DNA from 2 places in the Streptomyces sp. RLA131 genome. Region 2 is predicted to be linked to the other one. Evidence: predicted binding sites of a transcription regulator. Region 2 holds the regulator's gene; the other holds the start of a gene.
What was found. The regulator HspR, encoded in region 2, represses chaperone genes until heat shock. The targets are predictions, from matches to a motif close to TTGAGNNNNNNNNNCTCAA.

Region 1 (10,701 bases), 1.1 Mb from region 2:
CGGTGACGCCGGTGACCGGGGCCGCCGGCTCGGGCCGCTCCAGCAGCGCGTTGAGCTCGGCGAGCCGTTCGGCGGGCATGCCGATGCCCTGGTCCTCGATGGAGAGCATCAGCTCTCCGTTCTCCAGCAGCCAGCCGGACAGGTGCACATCGTCCTGCGGCGGGGAGAACACGGCCGCGTTCTCCAGCAGTTCGGCCAGCAGGTGGCTGGCGTCGTCGGCCGCGAAGCCCACGACCCGTCCGGCGGGCAGGAACTGGATGCGTACCCGCTCGTAGTTCTCGATCTCCGACATCGCCGCGCGCGCGACGTCCACCAGCGGCACCGACCTGGCGTGCGGTCCCGCCGGGTGCTCGGCCCCGGCCAGCACCAGCAGGTTCTCGCTGTTGCGGCGCATCCGGGTGGCCAGATGGTCCAGTTTGAACAGCTGCTGGAGCTCCTCGGGGTCGTGGACGATGTCCTCGAGCCGCTCGATGAGCGTGAGCTGCCGCTCGACCAGTCCGAGCGTGCGCAGCGAGAGGTTGACGTACGTCGAGTGGACCGAGCCCTGCAACGTGCCGAGCTGCGAGGACAGGGTGTCCTGCTTGCCCAGCAGGCTGTCCCGTTCGGCGGCCAGCGCGTCGCGCACGCCCTGCAACGCGACATGCTCGGCGTCCAGTCCGGCGACGCGCTCGCGCAGGGCGGCGGTCTCGGCGGCGAGCGCGTTGATGGCGCGGGCCGTCGCGGCGAACTCGTCGTTGCCCACGACCTTCGCCTCGGTCCCGCCCCCGCCGCGCGCGAAGCGGGCCAGGGCGGCGGCGGGGCGGGTGACCGAGCGGGCGGTGGACACGCCCACACCGAGCACCAGCAGGAAGCAGACGGCGGCCAGCGCCAGATGCAGTTCGAGGGTGGTGACGTCGTCGTCCCGCACCGACGCGAGGCGTTCCGCCCCCGCGGCGACGAGGGACGACTCCACACTGCGCATGAGGTCGATCCGGGTGGAGAGCGCCGAGGAGACGGACGACGGCTTGAGGCCCTGGTCCGAGGCCGACAGCCAGGTCCGGTCGGTGAGCCGCTCCAGCAGGCTGTCGGCCCGGTCGGCGTCCGATCCGGTGACGGTCTGGTCGTACTGCTTGCGCGCCGCGGTGGACGCAGTCTCGCGGAAGTCGGCCAGCGCCGCCCGCTGCCGTATGTCGGCGGTCTGCGCGGCGGTGGTCAGCACCGACTGGCCGCCGCCCGCCGTCAGCGCGCTGACCAGCAGCCCGCGTTCGGCGGAGGCCTGCGACACGGCGCGGGTGAGGGCGGGCAGGGCGGTGCTGTCCGCGGACCCGCCCCGGGCCGGGAGGGAGCGGGCGATGGCGGCACCGACGCCGTCCAGGGCCTCGATGACGGCGCCGTAGGCGGTGATGGTGTCCTGGGCCGACTCCGGCCCCGACAGGGCCTTCTGACGTATCTGGCGCAGCTGCCCGAGCTGGCGGACGACCTCGGTGGCGGCGTCGGCCAGGGCGGCCGCGTCGTCGGTGCCGACGGCGGTGGCCTGGGTGGTGACCTCCTCGACCTGCCGGTCGACCCGGCTGCGGTCGGCCTCGGACACCCCGGCGCCGGAGACGGTGCTGCGGCCGCCGGCCACGAAGGCGGCCATGTCGTCGCGCTCGTCGGCCAGGGAGTGGGAGAGGGAGACCGTCTGGATGTCCAGCTGCGCCATGTCGACCAGTCGCTGGGACTCCGACAGGTCGTTCGCGGCGACGGCCGCCCCGGGAGCGGATGCGGCCAGCACGGTGACGCTGCTGACCAGCAGCGCGGCAAGCAGCCGCTGCCGGACACGCTTCTCACGTGAATTACGTCGTGTTCGCACCGGTGTTCGCTATCCCGTCTCGCCTGGTCATTTGTTCCGAGATGACGACACATCGGCCGAGCACGGCAACGACTTATCCCACCCCGGCATGTGGCTCGACCATCTCAGCCCACCTCGGAGCGGGGATGTGCGTCCCCACCTCGACACCCGAACGAGTGAATCGCACCCACAAGTTGACGTTCAACCCCATGGACGGGTCACTTTCGCCGGTCCCAGGACGTGGGCGTAACACGCATTTGGCGTCAACGCCGGTTCCTGGCAGGATGCGCGCCTTCACAGCCCGAGACGGATCACTCACAGACCGATGGTTTTCCCCGGGGCTTCGAATGCCGCACCGCGATACTGACCGCATGCGCATCGAGACATCCACCGAGCCCGGGACCCCGAACCGCCCCAACGAGGACTTCGCCGCGATCGCCATCCCCGCGTGCGGCGCGGGGAATTCCGCCGGATCCCTGGTGCTGCTCGACGGCGTCACCCCGCCTCCCGCGAATGCGGGCTGCGTGCATTCCGTGCCCTGGTACGTCGCCGCGCTGGGCGGCGCCATGATCGAACTGTCCGTTTCGCGACCGGAGCTTTCGCTGGCCGACTGCCTGGCCACGGCCATCGACCGGACGGCCGGATCACACCGGTCGACGTGTGACCTTTCTCACCGCCTCACCCCACAGGCAACTGTCGTCACAGTCCGGTGGAATGCGGAAATTGTCGATCATCTGGTGCTTTCCGACTCCGTCCTGCTCCTTGAGGACACCGCCGGCTGCGTCCGCCCCGTCCTCGACGACCGCCTCGGCCACCTCCGCGCGGCCGGTCCCGTAACCGACGACCAGCGCAACGTGGAGGGCGGCTTCTTCACGGCGGCCGCGGATCCGGCCGTCGCCGCGCGGGCCGTCACCGGCAGCACTCCCCGCGCGGACGTCCGGGCCCTGGCCGCGCTCACCGACGGCGCCACCCGCCTTGTCGAGGGCTTCCACGAGGACGACTGGGCCGGCACCTTCGCGCTGCTGCGCAAGCAGGGACCCGAGGAACTGATCCGCCGCGTGCGCGCGGCGGAGAACGCGGACGCCGACCGGGTCCGCTTCCCCCGCTGGAAGACACACGACGACGCCACAGTGGTACTGGCCGAACTCTGACCGTCCCGCCGTTCACCCCGTCCGGCGATGGAGGACCGGCGCGGCCGAAGGCCCCGCGACCCGGTGACCGTCCGCGGCGACAGCCCTCAGGGAACGTCCTGCGACTCGTTGAGCTGGTGCAGCAGCCGCGCGAGATCGCCGAGCTCCGAGCGGTCCCAGGCGGACAGCCTGCGCACGTAGCGCTGGCGCCGGGCCTCACGGACCCGGCTGAAGCGGGCCCGGCCCTCGTCGGTGAGCTCGACCAGGAAGGCCCGGCCGTCGGCGGGATCGGGCTCGCGGCACAGCAGGCCCAGTTCCTCCAGGGCGCGCAGCTGCCGGCTCATCGTGGCCTTGCCGACGCCGAAGTAGTGCGCCAGCAGGGTCGCCCGCTCGGGCCCGGTCTCATGGAGCCGGGCGAGAATCCCGTACGCGGCGGGTTCGAGGTCGGGATGGACCTCGCGGGCCATCTCACCCGAGGAGGCACGGGCACGGCGGAGCAGGACGGTCAGCTCTCGTTCGAGCGCTTCCATCACCTGGTCCTGGCTTGTCTTCCGGTCCACGCCACTCCTGTTTCCGCTGCCGCCGGACCGGCCGTCCGCCCCGGCACCCCCAGTATTTCGCAGGCGCTGACCGGTGACGTCGCCAGGGGCGGCCCCGGCACAGGGCACGGGGCCGCCCCTTCTTCGCGCGCTTCGTACGGTCGGCCGCCGCTCACGCGGCCAGCGGGACCCCGATACCGGCCGGCTCCAGCGCCAGCTTGAGCACCTGGCGGACGTCGGAGACCGGGTGGACCTCCAGCTTCTCCAGGACCTCGGCCGGGACATCGTCCAGGTCGGCCTCGTTCCGCTTGGGGATCACCACGGTGGTGATGCCCGCCCGGTGCGCGGCCAGCAGCTTCTGCTTGACACCGCCGATCGGCAGCACGCGGCCGGTCAGCGACACCTCACCGGTCATCGCCACATCCGTACGCACCCGGCGCCCCGACAGCAGCGAGGCCAGTGCGGTGGTCATGGTGATGCCCGCGCTCGGACCGTCCTTGGGGATGCCGCCCGCCGGGACGTGCAGGTGCACGCCGCGCTCCTTCAGGTCGGCCACCGGCAGCTCCAGTTCGGCGCCGTGGCTGCGCAGGAAGGAGAGCGCGATCTGCGCGGACTCCTTCATGACCTCGCCGAGCTGTCCGGTGAGCTGGAGCCCGGAGCCGCCGGTCTCGGGGTCGGCGAGCGAGGCCTCGATGTAGAGGACGTCGCCGCCGGCACCGGTGACCGCCAGCCCGGTGGCGACACCCGGCACCGCCGTGCGCCGCTCCTGCGGGTCCTGGAGGGACTCCGGGACATGGTGCGGCCGGCCGATGAGCGTGCGCAGGTCGTCCGCCGTCACGGTGAACGGCAGTTCCTGGTCGCCCAGTTCGTGCCGGGCCGTGATCTTGCGCAGGATGCGGGCCAGCGAGCGTTCCAGCGTGCGCACGCCCGCCTCACGGGTGTACTCGCCGGCGAGCCTGCGCAGCGCGCCGTCGTCGACGGTGACCTCGTCGGCCGCCAGTCCGGCCCGCTCCAGCTGGCGCGGGAGCAGGTGGTCGCGGGCGATGGTGACCTTCTCGTCCTCGGTGTAGCCGTCGAGCCGCACCAGCTCCATACGGTCCAGCAGCGCTTCGGGGATCGACTCCAGGACGTTGGCGGTGGCCAGGAAGACCACGTCGCTCAGGTCGAGCTCGACCTCCAGGTAGTGGTCCCGGAAGGTGTGGTTCTGGGCCGGGTCGAGCACTTCGAGCAGAGCCGCGGCCGGGTCGCCCCGGTAGTCGGAACCGACCTTGTCGATCTCGTCGAGCAGGACGACCGGGTTCATGGACCCGGCTTCCTTGATCGCCCGTACGATCCGCCCGGGCAGCGCCCCGACATAGGTGCGCCGGTGGCCCCGGATCTCCGCCTCGTCGCGCACGCCGCCGAGTGCGACCCGGACGAACTCGCGGCCCATGGCCCGCGCGACCGACTCGCCCAGCGAGGTCTTGCCGACCCCGGGCGGGCCGACCAGCGCCAGCACCGCTCCCGCGCGGCGGCCGCCGATCACACCGAGGCCCCGGTCGGCACGCCGCTTGCGCACCGCGAGGTACTCGGTGATCCGCTCCTTGACGTCGTCCAGCCCCGCGTGGTCCGCGTCCAGGACGGCACGGGCGCCGGGGATGTCGTAGGAGTCCTCGGTGGTGTTGTTCCAGGGCAGTTCCAGGACGGTGTCCAGCCAGGTGCGGATCCAGCTGCCCTCGGGGGACGCGTCACTGGACCGTTCCAGCTTCTCGACCTCCTTGAGCGCCGCCTCGCGCACCTTCTCGGGCAGGTCGGCGGCCTCGACCCGGGCCCGGTAGTCCTCGGACTCGTTCTCGGGGTCGCCGTTGAGCTCGGCGAGCTCCTTGCGCACGGCGTCGAGCTGCTGGCGGAGCAGGAACTCGCGCTGCTGCTTCTCCATGCCCTCCTGGACGTCCTTGCGGATGGTCTCGGCGACGTCCTGCTCGGCGAGGTGGTCACGCAGCCGGCCGATGGCGAGCCTGAGCCGGGCCACCGGGTCGGTGGTCTCCAGCAGCTCCACGCGCTGCCTGGTGGTCAGGAACCCGGAGTAGCCGGAGTTGTCCGCGAGCTGCGAGACGTCGTCGATCTGCTGGACGCGGTCCACGATCTGCCATGCCCCGCGCTTGCGCAGCCAGCTGGTGGCCAGCGCCTTGTACTCCTTCACCAGCTCGGCCACCGCACCGGGCGCCTCGCCGGGGGCGGGCTCCGCGACCTGTGTGCCCTCGACCCACAGCGCCCCGCCCGGACCGGTGGTCCCGGCGCCGATACGGACCCGGCTCACACCGCGGATCACCGCGCCCGGATCGCCGTCCGAGAGCCGGCCCACCTGCTCGACGGTGCCGAGGGTGCCGACCCCCGCGTAGTCCCCGTCCACGCGGGGAACGAGGAGCACCCGCGGTTTGTTGCGATTGCCGTCGGCCCGCTGCGCGGCCTGGGCGGCCTCGACCGCGGCACGGACCTCGGACTCGGTCAGGTCCACCGGGACCACCATGCCCGGCAGGACCACCGCGTCATCGAGGGGCAGCACGGGCAGGGTGAGCGGCGCGGACGACGAGGACGAAACAGCCATGATCTCTCCCTAAGCAATCAAGTTGAGCTATGCAGACTCAATGCTTCTGAGGGAGCTGGTGTTCCCCGGGGGGTGTTCGCTCTCAGCGATCAGCCCCCGGCGGCACATCGAAGCGAAGGCCGTGTTGTCAGGCAAGGGCGGCAGGAACGGCATGCGGCAGCGACCGCAGCCAGTCGGTGAGCAGCCGGTTGACCTCCTCGGGGCGCTCCTGCTGCACCCAGTGCCCGCAGCCTTCGAGGATGTGCGACGAGACCAGTCCCGGCAGGGTGGTGGGGTGCGCCCTGACGGCGTCGGCCATCCAGGTCAGCGAGGCGTCGAGCGCCCCGGCGACGAACAGCGAGGGCTGGGTGACCGGCGCCCCGTCCTGGCCCGCGAGGTCCTCCCAGTCCCGGTCGGCGTTGCGGTAGCGGTTGAGCGCCCCGGTCAGCCCGGTGCGCTCGAACTCACCGGCGTAGACGTCCAGATCGGCGGCGGTGAGCCAGGACGGCCGGGGCGGGGTGCCGCCGGGGCCGGGGCGGGGGAAGCGGTCGCGGAGCCTTCCGCCCGGGGGGACGAAGAACAGGCCGGCGTCACCGTCGCCCGGCGCGGTGGCCGCGGTGCCGGTGGGGTCGGTGGAGTCGGCGGGCTCGGCGGGCTCGGCGTCGTCACCCGAGAGGGCGGTGTAGAAGCCGGCGAGCCAGCCACGGACGTCGGGCTCGATCTCGGCCTCGGCCCGGCCCGGCTGCTGGAAGTAGCTGACGTAGAACTCCTCGGTCCCGCCGATCGCGGCGAAGGCCTCGGAGGGCCGCGGGCCGCCCCGGGGCGCGTAGGGGACGCCGAGGAGCCCGACGGCGGTGAAGACGTCCGGCCTGAGCAGCGCGGAGGCGGCGGCGATCGGCGAGCCCCAGTCGTGGCCGACGATCACCGCCGTCCGCTCGCCGAGTGCGTGCACGACTGCGGCGTTCTCCTCGACCAGGGCCGTCATCCGGTAGCCCGCCACGTCGGCGGGCCCGGAGGAGCGACCGTAACCGCGTACGTCGACGGCCACCGCCCGGAATCCGGCGGCGGCGAGCGCCGGGAGCTGGTGCCGCCACGCGTACCAGGACTCGGGGAATCCGTGCACCAGCAGGACCAGCGGCCCGCTGCCCTGTTCGACCAGATGGACACGGCCGCCCGGGACCGTCACCAGATGGTGCGCGGCGGACAGACCGGCGGAAGGGTCGGGGTGCTGCGGCATGGGTCCTCCGTGAGTCGTCGGGGGGCAGGGGGGAGGGGGACGGGCTTCCGTCACCGACCCTGTCCCCGGGTACGGCAGGGCGGCAAGAATTCTTGCCGTTACGGCAAGACGGGCCCACGGCTGACGCGGCTGACAGCGGACGGACAGCTGGGGGTAGGGTCTGTGCGCAACCGTCCGCGTCCGTCCGCAGCCGTCGACAAGGCGTCGCGGATCACTGGATTCACGCAGGTCCGGGCCGTTGTGATCCCCGCGAAAAGGGACGTATCGGTGTCGCGTACCTGACAATCAGCCCACGTGGCCCCGGCCTGAGCGGGCCCCGTACGCTGCATGGGCAAAACGAGACGACCATGGGGGACCTCGAATGGACAGCACCAACCCGACGCACGGCGACGCCGGCGCGGCCACGCCCGGCGCGCAGCGCCGGGTACTGGTGGTGGAGGACGACCCGACGATCGCCGACGCGATCGCGGCCCGGCTGCGAGCCGAGGGCTTCCAGCTGCGGACCGCCGGAGACGGCCCCACCGCCGTGGACCTGGCCCTGACCTGGCAGCCCGATCTGCTGGTACTCGACGTCATGCTGCCCGGTTACGACGGACTTGAGGTCTGCCGCCGGGTCCAGGCGTCCCGTCCGCTGCCGGTACTGATGCTCACCGCCCGTGACGACGAGACCGACATGCTGGTCGGGCTCGGCGTCGGCGCCGACGACTACATGACCAAACCGTTCTCCATGCGCGAACTGGCCGCCCGGGTGCACGTCCTGCTCCGCCGGGTCGAGCGCGCCACGATCGCCGCCCGCGACCCGCGCGGCGGCAATCTGCAGCTCGGCGACCTGGAGATCGACAACGCCCAGCGCAGGGTCCGGGTGCGCGGCAGCGACGTCCATCTGACCCCGACCGAGTTCGACCTGCTGGTCTGCCTGGCGCAGCAGCCGCGCGCGGTGCTCTCGCGCGAACAGCTGCTCGCCGAGGTCTGGGACTGGGCAGACGCCTCCGGCACCCGTACTGTCGACAGCCATGTCAAGGCACTGCGTCGCAAGATCGGTGCCGAACGGATCCGTACGGTGCACGGGGTGGGCTACGCGCTGGAGACCCCTGCCCCGTAGCCGCGGGGGACAAGGAAAGCGGAGCGCAGCATGGCCAGAACCGAGCCGACCGTCCGGGGCGCCTGGCACGAGCAGGTGTGGGAGGCGCTGCGGCCCTACGACCCCTTCCGGTCGATCAAGGCCGCGCTCCAGCTGCTGGTCATCGCCTCGGTACTGATCACCACCATGCTGATCTTCGTGGCGATGCGCTCCGAGACCGAGATCCGGATCATCACGATCTTCTCGATCATCGCCTCCCTGCTGATCACCCAGTTCGTCGCGCACGGCCTGACCGCCCCGCTGCGCGAGATGACCGCCGTCGCCCGGGGCATGGCCTCCGGCGACTACAGCCGGCGGGTCGCCGCCGTGCGGCGCGACGAGGTCGGTGAGCTGGCCGAGACCTTCAACCACATGGCCGCCGACCTGGAGGCCGTGGACCGGCACCGCAAGGAGCTGGTGGCGAATGTCTCACATGAGCTGCGGACCCCGATCGCCGCGCTGCGCGCCGTCCTGGAGAACGTGGTGGACGGCGTCGTCGAGGCCGACCCCGAGACGATGCGCACCGCGTTGCAGCAGACCGAGCGGCTGAGCCGGCTGGTCAGTCATCTGCTGGACCTGTCCCGGCTGGACAGCGGGGTCATCCCGCTGGACGCCAAGCCGTTCGAGGTCTGGCCCTATCTCTCGGCCGTGATCAAGACCGCCAGCCTCGGCCTCCAGGGCGGCCCCGGAGGGGGCCCGCGGCCGCGGGCCGACGTCCATCTGCATCTGGACGTCTCCCCGCCCGAGCTGACCGCTCACGCGGACGCCGAGCGGCTCCACCAGGTGGTGGCCAATCTCGTCGACAACGCGATCAAGCACAGCCCGCCCAGCGGCCGGGTCACCGTCCGGGCCCGGCGCGGTCCCGGGCCCGGCAGCCTGGATCTCGAAGTGCTCGACGAGGGTCCCGGCATCCCCGCGGCCGAACGCAACCGGGTCTTCGAACGCTTCAACCGGGGCACCGCGGGAGCGATGGGGGACGGCGGAACCGGTCTGGGGCTGGCCATCGCCCGCTGGGCCGTCGACCTGCACGGCGGGGCGATCCAGGTGGCCGAGTCACCCCGGGGCTGCCGGATCCGCGTCACGCTGCCGGGTTGCCGCCACCTGTGAACCTCACGCGCGCCGTGCACGTCATGAGCGTCTTTGAGCCGTGACAGCCGATTCAGGCTGTCATCCCCTCCGAAAGTTACCCCGAAACCAGCTTTCTGGTGTGACTTATGCGACGACTGACCCCCGGGCCTGCATGGAGGGCCCCGGTAGGCGTAGCCTTTATTTCCGCTGTCCATCACCTTGTGAAGCGGAAGAGGGCGGTTGCCGCCGTGTCGCCACAGTCCCCCAATAGCCCGATGACCGAGACCGACGGGCAGGGCAAGAGCCCTGCCGCCGGCTTCGGACCGAACGAGTGGCTTGTCGATGAGATCTACCAGCAGTACCTCCAGGACCCGAACTCGGTAGACCGAGCCTGGTGGGACTTCTTCGCCGACTACAAGCCAGGGGCGGACACCGGATCCGCGGTGGCCGCGCCCGCGGCCCCACCGGCCCCAGCCGCCCCCGCGGCGGCTCCGGCCGCGCCGGCCCAGGCCCCGGCTGTCCCGGCCGCCGCCGCTCCGCCCGCGCCCCCGGCTCCCGCCCCGGCGGCTCCTGCCCCGGTGGCGAAGCCCGCTCCGGCGCCGGCCCCCAAGCCGGTGCCCGCCGAGCCCGTCACGAAGGCCGCCGTGGCGTCCTCGGGCGGACCGGAGTACGTGGTGCTGCGCGGCCCGTCCGCGGCCGTGGCGAAGAACATGAACGCCTCGCTGGAGCTGCCCACGGCGACGTCCGTGCGCGCGATCCCTGTGAAGCTGCTCTTCGACAACCGGATCGTGATCAACAACCACCTCAAGCGCGCCCGGGGTGGCAAGGTCTCGTTCACGCACATCATCGGCTACGCCATGGTGCAGGCGCTGAAGATCATGCCGTCGATGAACTACTCCTTCACGGAGAAGGACGGCAAGCCGACGCTGGTCAAGCCCAGCCACGTCAACCTCGGCCTCGCCATCGACCTGGTCAAGCCGAACGGCGACCGGCAGCTGGTCGTCGCGGCCATCAAGCAGGCCGAGACCATGAACTTCTTCGAGTTCTGGCAGGCCTACGAGGACATCGTCCGCCGCGCCCGCGTCGGCAAGCTGACGATGGACGACTTCTCCGGCGTCACCGCCTCCCTGACCAACCCCGGCGGCATCGGCACCGTGCACTCCGTGCCGCGCCTGATGCCCGGGCAGGGCCTGATCCTCGGCGTCGGCTCGATGGACTACCCGGCCGAGTT
Region 2 (10,701 bases):
GGTTCCAGTCGTCGATGACCTCGTGCAGCTGCTGCTTGTCATCGACGGTGTACGGACGGTCGTAGAAGGTGCGGACCGCGAAGATCTGCTGATCCTCCTCGCCGCGGAACATGAAGTACGCGCGGAAGTCCTCCCACGGCGCCGCGAGGTCACCCTCGTCGTCGACGACGTACTTGAGCTCCATCTGCTCCAGCAGCTGCTTGACCAGGTCCTGGTCGGGGATGACCACGTTTCCGGCAGTCTCGGACGGATCGGGGTCCGGCTGGCCCCCGAAATTCGGAATCGAGGACGGGTCGATGCTCACCGTTGAGGTTCCCTTCGTACGGATTACCCGCCATCCTCCCCCATCGGGGGCCGGGCGTCACAACGCCTTGGCCGTGCCCACGATCAGCCGGTCGCCGGCCCGGTCCACGCGCACCGTGTCGCCGTCCCGGACCTCGCCCGAGAGGATCTCGCGGGCGAGCTGGTCGCCGATGGCGGTCTGGACGAGGCGGCGCAGCGGCCGGGCGCCGTACGCGGGGTCATTGCCCTCGTCGGCGAGCCAGTCCAAGGCCTCGTCCGTGACCTCCAGGGTAAGTCGGCGGTCGCGCAGCCGGGCGGCGAGCCGGTCGGTCTGCAGCCTCGCGATCCGGCGCAGCTCGTCCTTGGCGAGGGCGGAGAAGACCACGATGTCGTCGAGCCGGTTGAGGAACTCGGGCTTGAAGGACACCCGGACGGTCTCCAGGACGTTCTCCCGCTTCTCCTCGACGCTGAGCACCGGGTCGACCAGGAAGTGGCTGCCGAGGTTGGAGGTGAGGATGAGGATGGTGTTACGGAAGTCGACGGTCCGGCCCTGCCCGTCGGTCAGCCGCCCGTCGTCCAGTACCTGGAGCAGTACGTCGAAGACCTCCGGGTGGGCCTTCTCGACCTCGTCGAGCAGCACCACGCTGTACGGGCGCCGGCGCACCGCCTCGGTGAGCTGGCCGCCCTCCTCGTAGCCGACGTACCCGGGCGGGGCGCCGACCAGCCGGGCGACGGAGTGCTTCTCGCCGTACTCGCTCATGTCGATACGGACCATGGCCCGCTCGTCGTCGAAGAGGAAGTCGGCCAGGGCCTTGGCCAGCTCGGTCTTGCCGACGCCGGTCGGGCCGAGGAAGAGGAAGGAACCGGTGGGGCGGTCGGGGTCGGCGATGCCGGACCGCGAGCGGCGCACGGCGTCGGAGACGGACCGTACGGCCCGGGCCTGGCCGATCAGCCGGCGGCCCAGCTCCTCCTCCATCCGCAGCAGCTTGTGCGTCTCGCCCTCCAGCAGCCGGCCGGCCGGGATACCGGTCCAGGCGGCGACGACGTCGGCGATGTCGTCCGGGCCGACCTCCTCGTCGACCATGGCCTCCAGCCCCTGCTGGGCCGCGATGGCGTCCTGGAGTTCCTTCTCGGCGGCCGGGATCAGCTCGGTACGGATCTTGCCGGGGGTGACCCAGTCCCCCGTCTCCGGGGCCTTGAGCTCGGCCAGCTCGCGTTCGGTCTCCAGCTCGTCGAGCCGCTTCTTCAGCTCGCCGACCCGGTTGTGGATGGCCTTCTCCTTCTGCCAGCGGGCGGCCAGCCCGCGCAGCTGCTCCTCCTTCTCGGCGCGGTCCCTGCGCAGCCGCTCCAAACGCTCCCGGCCGTCGTCGGTGAGGTCCTGCTCGGGGTCGCGCTTCTTCAGCAGCTTGCGGTCCTTGCCGTCGGAGACCGACGCCAGCAGCGATTCCTCCTCCATCCGCAGCCGGTCGACGGCGCGCTGCAGCTCGTCGATCTCGACCGGGGAGGAGTCCATCTCCATCTGGAGCCGGGCCGCGGCCTCGTCGACCAGGTCGATGGCCTTGTCGGGCAGGAAGCGGGAGGTGATGTAGCGGTCGGAGAGCTGGGCGGCCGCGATCAGCGCCGAGTCGGCGATCTGCACGCCGTGGTGCGCCTCGTACCGGCCCTTGAGCCCGCGCAGGATGGCGACGGTGTCCTGGACGGACGGCTCGGCGACCAGCACCTGCTGGAAGCGGCGCTCCAGCGCCGGGTCCTTCTCGATCCGCTCGCGGTACTCGTCCAGGGTGGTCGCGCCGACCATCCGCAGCTCGCCGCGGGCCAGCATCGGCTTGAGCATGTTGCCCGCGTCCATCGCGGAGTCGCCGCCGGCACCGGCGCCGACGACGGTGTGCAGTTCGTCGATGAAGGTGATGATCCGGCCGTCGCTGTCCTTGATCTCGGCGAGCACGGCCTTGAGCCGCTCCTCGAACTCGCCCCGGTACTTCGCGCCCGCCACCATCGCGCCCAGGTCCAGCGAGACCAGGCGCTTGCCGCGCAGCGACTCGGGCACGTCGCCCTTGACGATGCGCTGCGCCAGGCCCTCGACGACGGCGGTCTTGCCGACGCCCGGCTCACCGATGAGGACCGGGTTGTTCTTGGTGCGGCGGGACAGCACCTGCACCACGCGCCGGATCTCGTTGTCCCGGCCGATCACCGGGTCGAGCTTGCCCGCCCGGGCGGCCGCGGTGAAGTCGGTGCCGTACTTCTCCAGCGCCTTGTAGGTCCCCTCGGGGTCCTGAGTGCTCACGCGCCGCCCTCCCCGGGTGGTCTCGAAGGCGTCCAGCAGCTTCCTGCCGGTCGCACCGTACTGCGTCAGGAGCTCGCCGGCCGGGCCGCCCTTGACGGCGATCCCGATCAGCAGGTGCTCCGTGGATACATACGCGTCCCCGAGCTCCTTGGCTCGCTGCTGCGCGTCGGCGACCACCATCAGCAGGTCCCGGCTGGCCGCCGGCGGGGCCACGGTGGAGCCCCGCACGCTGGGCTGGGCCCGTACGAGGGCCTCCGCGCCCTCGCGCACGGCTTCGGGCCGGGCACCGGCCGCGGCCAGCAGATCGAGGATGTTGTCGTTCTCCGGCTGCTCCAGCAGTGCGAGCAGCAGATGCGCGGGGGTCAGGTCCGGGTGCCCGTCGGACACCGCCCTCGCGTTGGCGACGTTGAGCGCTTCCCGGCTCTTGTTGGTCAGCTCGGCATCCACTTCGGCGTAGCCCTCCTTCTGCGATCTCTGCCACCTTCTCAGACCTGCCACCTACGACCTGAGACAAGTTGAGTCTAGTCCACTCAAGCTTCGGATGGATACCGTAGCCCCATGCCGATCAATCCTCGCGATCCGGACGACTCCTACCGCGCGTTCTGGCGCGAGTACCATCTGTGCACCCTCACCACGCACCGCCCCGACGGCTCGCCGCACGTCGTGCCGGTCGGTGTCACGTACGACCCCGGGGCCGGGCTCGCGCGGATCATCACCAACCGGGCCAGCCGCAAGGCCGCCCATGTCCGCGCGGCGGGACCGGACGGGGCCCGGGTCGCCGTCTGCCAGGTCGACCGCGCCCGCTGGGCCACCCTGGAGGGGCTCGCGACGGTGAGCGAGGACCCGGCGGCCGTCGCGGAGGCGGTACGGCGCTACGCGGAGCGGTACCGGCGTACCCCGCGCGAGAACCCGGACCGGGTGGTGATCGAGATCGCCCTGACGCGGGCGATGGGGCGGGCATAGGCCCGCCGGGGGTACCCCCGAGGGCACCAGCTCTTCGCCGGGACTTCATTGTTACGGCACGATCGGTGCGCGTGGTTCCGGTTTTGCCGCATTGTCATAGCCCTGCCGTAACCACCCGTCCCCGGGCAGGGCGGATGCCCGGACCGGTACACGTCGTTCCCGACGTACTACACGGCGAAGCAGCGCACGGCCACCGAGGTGCGGGACGAGCACCGGCACGCGGACTTCCCGTACTGGGCCGACAACCTCACCGAGGTGACCGACGGCGGCGCCCTCGCCGGTACGTTCGACAGCTACGACTGGGGCGACGCCACGAGCACCCCGTCGGTGATGGCGAGTTCGCTCTGCTCGGTCACCTCGGACTCCTGACCGGCCCCCGCCGGTCCCGAGCCCTCACGCCCCGAAGTGGTCGAACTCCCCTGCCTTCACGCCCTTCACGAAGGCCGCCCACTTCGCGGGCGTGGTCACCGCGACCGCCCCGGGCTCGTCGCTCTCGCGGATGTGGACCAACCCGTCGGGGCTGATGGCCACTTCGAGGCATTCGCCTTGAGCACCTGTGCTGAACGAGGACTTCCGCCAAACAAGCTGGGACATCTGACTCCCTCTACAAGCTGTACATGAGGTGCTGGATCAGACCCGCGAGTCCCGCGAGTCGTGGGACTCAGGCGCGGCATCCGGGTCGACCGGGTACTGGGGCGGAGTCACCAGCACCCCGGCGGTGACAGCGCGTTCGCTCCGCTCGATCGCCACAGACTCTGGCCCTCACGCCCCGAAGTGGTCGAACTCCCCTGCCTTCACGCCCTTCACAAAGGCCGCCCACTTCGCGGGCGTGGTCACCGCGACCGCCCCCGGCTCGTCGCTCTCCCGGATGTGGACCAACCCGTCGGGGCTGGTGGCGACCTCGACGCAGTTTCCCTCGCCGCCGCCGCTGAACGAGGACTTCTGCCATACGAGCCGGGACATCTGCCTCCCCTTACAGGCCGTACATGATGTGCTGGATCAGACTCAGCGAGTCGCGTGAGTGATGCGACTCCGGTGCGGCCGCCGGATTGACAGGAGCAAGCGCCAGCCTGGACAGCCGCTCAAACATCCTTGCGTACTCGTCGATGTCCGTGCCATCCCGCAGGAACACCGAGCTGAGTGGATGCTCCAGGTTCACGGTGTCCAACTCCGGCGTTGAGCGCCCGTAAATGCCGAACGAACGGCTGAACGCGGAATATGCGCCCGCCTCGAACGGAAAGACCTGCACAGCGACATGGGGTAGTCGCGACACCTCAATGAGCTTCAGCAGTTGTCTGCGCATCGTGCCGGCACCGCCGACGCGCGTGTGGAGCGCCGCCTCATGGATGATCGCGCGGAACGTCACCGGGGCGGAGCCCGTCAGAATCCGCTGCCGGGCAATCCGGAAGTCGACGTACCGGGCGACTCTTTCCGGGTCGTCCTCCGCCTCCGCGATCACGGCGCCGGCGTAATCCGCCGTCTGCAACAGGCCCGGCACGAAGAGCGGCTCGTGCATGCGGATGACCGTCGACCGGGACTCCAGTTCCGCCAGGTCACGGGCGGCGGGCCCAACCGCGCCACGGTATTCGTCCCACCAGCCCCTGCCGAGCTCCTGGGCCATTTCCATGAGCCCCTCGAACAGCGGTCCCTGAGGGCAGTCGTACTCGCGGAGCAACTTGTACAGACGGTTGCGTGACACGTCGATCCGGCCGGCCTCGATGTTGCTGATGCGCGCTCGGTCCGCGTCCAGGATCAAAGCCGCCTGATCGCCCGAAAGACCCGCGCGCATACGCAGTTTGCGCAGCTCCGCGCCGAGGCGGCGCTGCCGTTCACTCGGCTGACTCCTCGGTGCCACCACTACCTCCTCGCGCCTGCGGGCAGTCTGGCGCCCCAAGTGGCGTTGGTCCAACGCTCAGTTGTCCCGTCACCCTTGCGAGCGAACCAGTGGAGAAATGGTTGCAGATAGGGAAAACATTTCCCTACCGTCAACAACGAACCGCCCCACGGCACGGGACGCTGACCTCGGAGGCGGTGACCAACGCGGTCAACGCCTGCCGTCGCGCCGACTGCGCGGTCCCGCTCACCGTCTTCGCCGAGTACACCGGCGTGCTGCGCGTCTTCGTGCACGACGAGGCACCGGGCGTGCCCGCCGCGCGTCTGGCCACCCGGGACGAGGAGGCGGGCCGGGGGCTGGCCATCCTGACCGCGTGCGCGACCGACTGGGGCGTGTGCCGACACGGCCCCGCGCCGGGCAAGGCCATCTGGTTCGAGCTGGCGGCCGCCGCGGGGGAGTGAGTCCGGCCGCGCGCAAGGCCCACGACTACTGGGTGACCGCCGTCCACGCCGACGGCACGGAGTCCGCACCGGCCGGCGACCGCACGATCCCGATCCTGCCCCCGGTCGCGTAACCGGAACAGCGGTCAGGGCCGCCACCCTGGACGGGCGACGGGCCTGACCGACGGGCCTGACCGGCAGCGTTACTCCGTCGGCCGCTTGGGCCGCCACACCACCAGCGCGCTGGTCTGCTGCACGTCCTGGTACGGGACCAGGTCCCGCCGGTACGAGGCGTGGACCTGGGCCTCGCGCTGCTGCATGGCCACCGCCGCGCCCTCGACCGCGGAGGCGAGTTCGGCGACGCGGGCCTGGAGCGCGGCGACCTGGTTCTCCAGCTCGATGATGCGCTTGATGCCGGCGAGGTTGATGCCCTCGTCCTGGGACAGCCGCTGGACCTCACGCAGGAGCTGGATGTCGCGGGCGGAGTAGCGGCGGCCCCGGCCGGCGGTGCGGCCGGGGGAGACCAGACCGAGGCGGTCGTACTGGCGCAGGGTCTGGGGATGGAGCCCGGAGAGCTGGGCGGCCACGGAGATGACGTAGACCGGGGACTCCTCCGTCAGTTCGTACGGGTTGCGGCCTCTGCCGCCCCCCATACCGCCCCCGATGCCGTTGATGCTCATGAGGTCACGCTCCCTTCGCGGCCTTGAACAGCTCTGCGCGCGGATCGTGGTCCGCGGTCGCCTCCCGGTACGCCTCCAGGGCGTCCAGCGCCTTGCCCTCGCTCGCGGGCGGCACGGCGACCTCGACGGTGACGAGGAGGTCTCCGCGGGTGCCGTCCTTGCGCACGGCGCCCTTGCCCCGGGCCCGCAGCGTACGGCCGTTGGGGGTGCCCGGGGGCAGCTTGAGCCGGACCGGGGGCCCGCCGAGAGTGGGGACCTGGATCTCACCGCCGAGCGCGGCCTCGGTGAACAGGACCGGGACGGTGACGGTGAGGTTGTCGCCCTTGCGGCCGAAAACGGGGTGCGGGTCGACATGGATGAGCACATACAGGTCGCCCGAGGGGCCACCGGTCTCGCCGGGGGCGCCCTTGCCGCGGAGCCGGATCTTCTGGCTGTCCGTGACGCCGGCCGGGATGCGGACCTGCATGGTGCGCGAGGAACGGGCCCGGCCGCTGCCCTTGCAGATGTCGCAGGGGTTCTGCGCGATCAGGCCACGGCCCTTGCAGTCGACGCAGGGGTCGGTGAGCGAGAAGCCACCGCCGCCGCCGCGCGAGACCTGGCCGGTGCCGACGCAGGTGGGGCAGACCCGGGGCGTCCCGTTGGTGTCGCCGGTGCCGGCGCAGGCCTTGCAGGGGGCCTGGCTGGACATCCGCAACGGCACCGTGGCGCCGTCCACCGCCTCGGTGAAGCTGAGCGTCACCTCGGTCTCGATGTCCTGGCCGCGGCGGGGCTGTACGCGCCCCGGGCCACGGTTGAACAGGCCGCCGAAGACATCGCCGAGGCCGCCGCCGAACCCGCCGCCGCCCGGCTGGCCGGCACCGCCGGCGCCACCGGCCTGGCCGCCGAAGAGGTCGCCCAGGTCGAAGCTGAAGTTGCCGCCGGGGCCCGGGGCGCCGGGGCGGCCGAAGCCACCGTTGCCGAAGAGGGCGCGGCCCTCGTCGTACTCCTTGCGCCGCTTGGTGTCCGACAGGACGTCGTTGGCCTCGGAGATCTCCTTGAAGCGCTCCTCGGCCTTGACGTCACCCTTGTTGGCGTCCGGGTGGAACTCGCGGGCGAGCTTGCGGTACGCCTTCTTGATCTCGGCTTCGGTGGCGTCCTTCGGAACGCCGAGGACCTTGTAGAGGTCCTTCTCAAGCAAGTCCCTGCTGATGCTCATCCTCGGCGTCCCTCCTTCCGTACGTACAGCCCGTCAGCCCTGTTCGGGGCCACCGTTCTCCTCTTCGGACGTCTCGTCTGCCTTCTGCGCGCCCGGCTGGGGCTCGGCGACCGCGACCCGCGCGGGGCGGATGGTGCGTTCACCGATGCGATACCCGGGCTGGAGGATCTGCACGCAGGTGGTCTGTGTGACATCCGGTGAGTAACTGTGCATCAGGGCCTCGTGCACCAGCGGGTCGAAGGGCTCGCCCTCCTTGCCGAACTGCTGAAGGCCCAGCTTGGCGGCCACGGTCTCCAGCGACTCGCCGACGGACTTGAAGCCGCCGACCAGCTCGCTGTGATCGCGCGCCCGGCCGATGTCGTCGAGGACCGGGAGCAGTTCGGTGAGGAGGTTCGCGATGGCGATCTCCCGGACCGCGATCCGGTCCCGGTCCACGCGGCGGCGGTAGTTCTGGTACTCGGCCTGGAGCCGCTGGAGGTCCGCGGTGCGCTCGCCGAGCGCGCTGCGGGCCTGGTCCAGGGCGGCCGTCAGACCTGCGGTGGCACTTGCGTCCCCGGCCGGGGCCGCCGGGCCCGCCTGGTCGGCGGGCCCGGCGGCCTGCGCCGCGTCGTTCTGCTGAACAGTCTCCGCGGCGTCGGCAGAGGGGACGTCGGGCTCCGGATTGTTCTCGAAGCCCGGGGTCTCCTCTGTCACGCGGCACCGTCCTTCTTGTCCTCGTCGACGATCTCGGCGTCCACGACGTCGTCGTCGGCGGCGGCCTGCTGCGCTCCCGCGTCGGCCGAACCGGCACCGGCCGCGCCCGCGCCCTCGGCCTGGGCGTTGGCGTAGAGCGCCTGGCCCAGCTTCTGGCTGGTGGCGGCGACCTTCTCGGTGGCCTCACGGATGGCCGAGGTGTCCTCGCCCTTGAGGGCTTCCTTGAGGTCGGCGATCGAGGCCTCGACCTCGGCCTTGACGTCGCCGGGGACCTTGTCGGCGTTGTCGGCGATGAACTTCTCGGTCTGGTAGACGAGCTGTTCGGCCTGGTTGCGGGTCTCGGCGGCCTCGCGGCGCTTGTGGTCCTCGTCCGCGTACTGCTCGGCCTCGCGCATCATGCGGTCGATGTCGTCCTTCGGCAGCGCGGAGCCGCCGGTGACGGTCATCCGCTGCTCCTTGCCGGTGCCGAGGTCCTTGGCGCCGACGTGCATGATGCCGTTGGCGTCGATGTCGAAGGTGACCTCGATCTGCGGGACGCCGCGCGGGGCCGGCGGCAGGCCGGTCAGCTCGAACATGCCGAGCTTCTTGTTGTACGCCGCGATCTCGCGCTCGCCCTGGTAGACCTGGATCTGGACCGACGGCTGGTTGTCCTCGGCCGTGGTGAAGATCTCGGAGCGCTTGGTCGGGATGGTCGTGTTGCGCTCGATCAGCTTGGTCATGATGCCGCCCTTGGTCTCGATACCCAGGGACAGCGGGGTGACGTCGAGGAGCAGTACGTCCTTGACCTCGCCCTTGAGGACACCGGCCTGGAGCGCGGCGCCGATGGCGACGACCTCGTCCGGGTTGACGCCCTTGTTGGCGTCACGGCCGCCGGTGAGCTCCTTGACGAGCTCGGCGACGGCGGGCATCCGGGTCGAGCCGCCGACCAGGACCACGTGGTCGATCTCGGACAGCTGGATGCCGGCGTCCTTGATGACGTTGTGGAACGGGGTCTTGCAGCGGTCCAGCAGGTCCGAGGTGAGCTGCTGGAACTGGGCGCGGGTGAGCTTCTCGTCCAGGTGCAGCGGACCCTCGGCGGAGGCCGTGATGTAGGGCAGGTTGATCGAGGTCTCGGTGGACGAGGACAGCTCGATCTTCGCCTTCTCGGCGGCCTCACGGAGGCGCTGGAGGGCCATCTTGTCCTTGGACAGGTCCACGCCGTGGCCGGAGTGGAACTGCTTCACCAGGTAGTCGACGACCCGCTGGTCCCAGTCGTCACCACCGAGGTGGTTGTCACCGTTGGTGGCCTTCACCTCGACGACGCCGTCACCGATCTCCAGGAGCGACACGTCGAAGGTGCCGCCACCGAGGTCGAAGACCAGGATGGTCTGGTCGTCCTTGTCGAGGCCGTAGGCGAGGGCGGCGGCCGTCGGCTCGTTGACGATGCGCAGGACGTTGAGGCCCGCGATCTCACCGGCCTCCTTGGTGGCCTGGCGCTCGGAGTCGTTGAAGTACGCCGGGACGGTGATGACCGCGTCCTGGACCTTCTCGCCCAGGTACGCCTCGGCGTCGCGCTTCAGCTTCTGCAGGATGAAGGCGCTCATCTGCTGCGGGTTGAAGTCCTTGCCGTCAACGTTGATCTTCCAGTCGGTGCCCATGTGGCGCTTTACCGACCGGACGGTCCTGTCGACGTTCGTGACCGCCTGGCGCTTCGCGACCTCGCCGACGAGCACCTCGCCGTTCTTGGCGAAGGCGACGACGGACGGCGTGGTCCTGGCGCCCTCTGCGTTGGTGATGACGGTGGGCTCGCCGCCTTCGAGAACGCTGACGACGGAGTTAGTCGTGCCCAGGTCGATGCCGACCGCACGTGCCATTTTGGAATCCTCCAGCGATGACTTGAGTGGAACTGACTCAAGGGTGCATCACCGGCAGGCCGCTGTCAAAACTATGAGCGCACTCGGCTCAATCTTTTACCCCGTAAGGGGCGCATAAGCGTCTGCCGCGCAGGTCAGGAGTGGTCCCGGAGTGCTACCGGATCCTCGGGGTACCGGACGGGCCGTGCGCGCGACGCAGATCACCGGCCGGGCGGCTACAGGTGGCCGACGGAAGGCGGTAATCTCGTGAGAACCGGATAAGTTACTGCTTAGTAAGAACTTGTATGTGCCGCTCTCGCAGGTCCCGAGGAGCCCCCTGATGCAACTCGCCGCGATCATCGTGTCGCTGGTCCTCACCGCGGTCGGCGTTGCGCTCATCAGCCGCGCCGTCGCGCAGATCTACCGCTTCGTGAAGCTCGGCCAGCCCGTACCGGCCGGCAGCCGGACGGACGACCCCAAGCAGCGCAGCCTCACGCT

Region 1: a site for HspR is predicted at 6,089-6,107, ahead of lon (endopeptidase La). Genes of this name have one in related genera too.

Annotation. Positions count from the first base shown of each region.
Region 1 is NZ_JBWDOQ010000002.1:5,504,696-5,515,396, reverse strand. It holds gene RWE79_RS26145 (sensor histidine kinase) at 1-1,831, opposite strand, end outside; gene RWE79_RS26140 (hypothetical protein) at 2,182-2,961, shown strand; gene RWE79_RS26135 (MarR family winged helix-turn-helix transcriptional regulator) at 3,048-3,470, opposite strand; gene lon (endopeptidase La) at 3,652-6,066, opposite strand; gene RWE79_RS26125 (alpha/beta fold hydrolase) at 6,194-7,282, opposite strand; gene RWE79_RS26120 (response regulator transcription factor) at 7,644-8,384, shown strand; gene RWE79_RS26115 (sensor histidine kinase) at 8,415-9,509, shown strand; gene RWE79_RS26110 (multifunctional oxoglutarate decarboxylase/oxoglutarate dehydrogenase thiamine pyrophosphate-binding subunit/dihydrolipoyllysine-residue succinyltransferase subunit) at 9,719-10,701, shown strand, end outside.
Region 2 is NZ_JBWDOQ010000002.1:4,439,812-4,450,512, reverse strand. It holds gene RWE79_RS21190 (YbjN domain-containing protein) at 1-304, opposite strand, end outside; gene RWE79_RS21185 (ATP-dependent Clp protease ATP-binding subunit) at 362-3,013, opposite strand; gene RWE79_RS21180 (pyridoxamine 5'-phosphate oxidase family protein) at 3,125-3,529, shown strand; gene RWE79_RS21175 (hypothetical protein) at 3,728-3,898, shown strand; gene RWE79_RS21170 (DUF397 domain-containing protein) at 3,923-4,123, opposite strand; gene RWE79_RS21165 (DUF397 domain-containing protein) at 4,292-4,492, opposite strand; gene RWE79_RS21160 (helix-turn-helix domain-containing protein) at 4,503-5,384, opposite strand; gene RWE79_RS21155 (ATP-binding protein) at 5,561-5,824, shown strand; gene RWE79_RS21150 (heat shock protein transcriptional repressor HspR) at 6,007-6,483, opposite strand; gene dnaJ (molecular chaperone DnaJ) at 6,488-7,678, opposite strand; gene grpE (nucleotide exchange factor GrpE) at 7,712-8,371, opposite strand; gene dnaK (molecular chaperone DnaK) at 8,368-10,224, opposite strand; gene RWE79_RS21130 ((Fe-S)-binding protein) at 10,544-10,701, shown strand, end outside.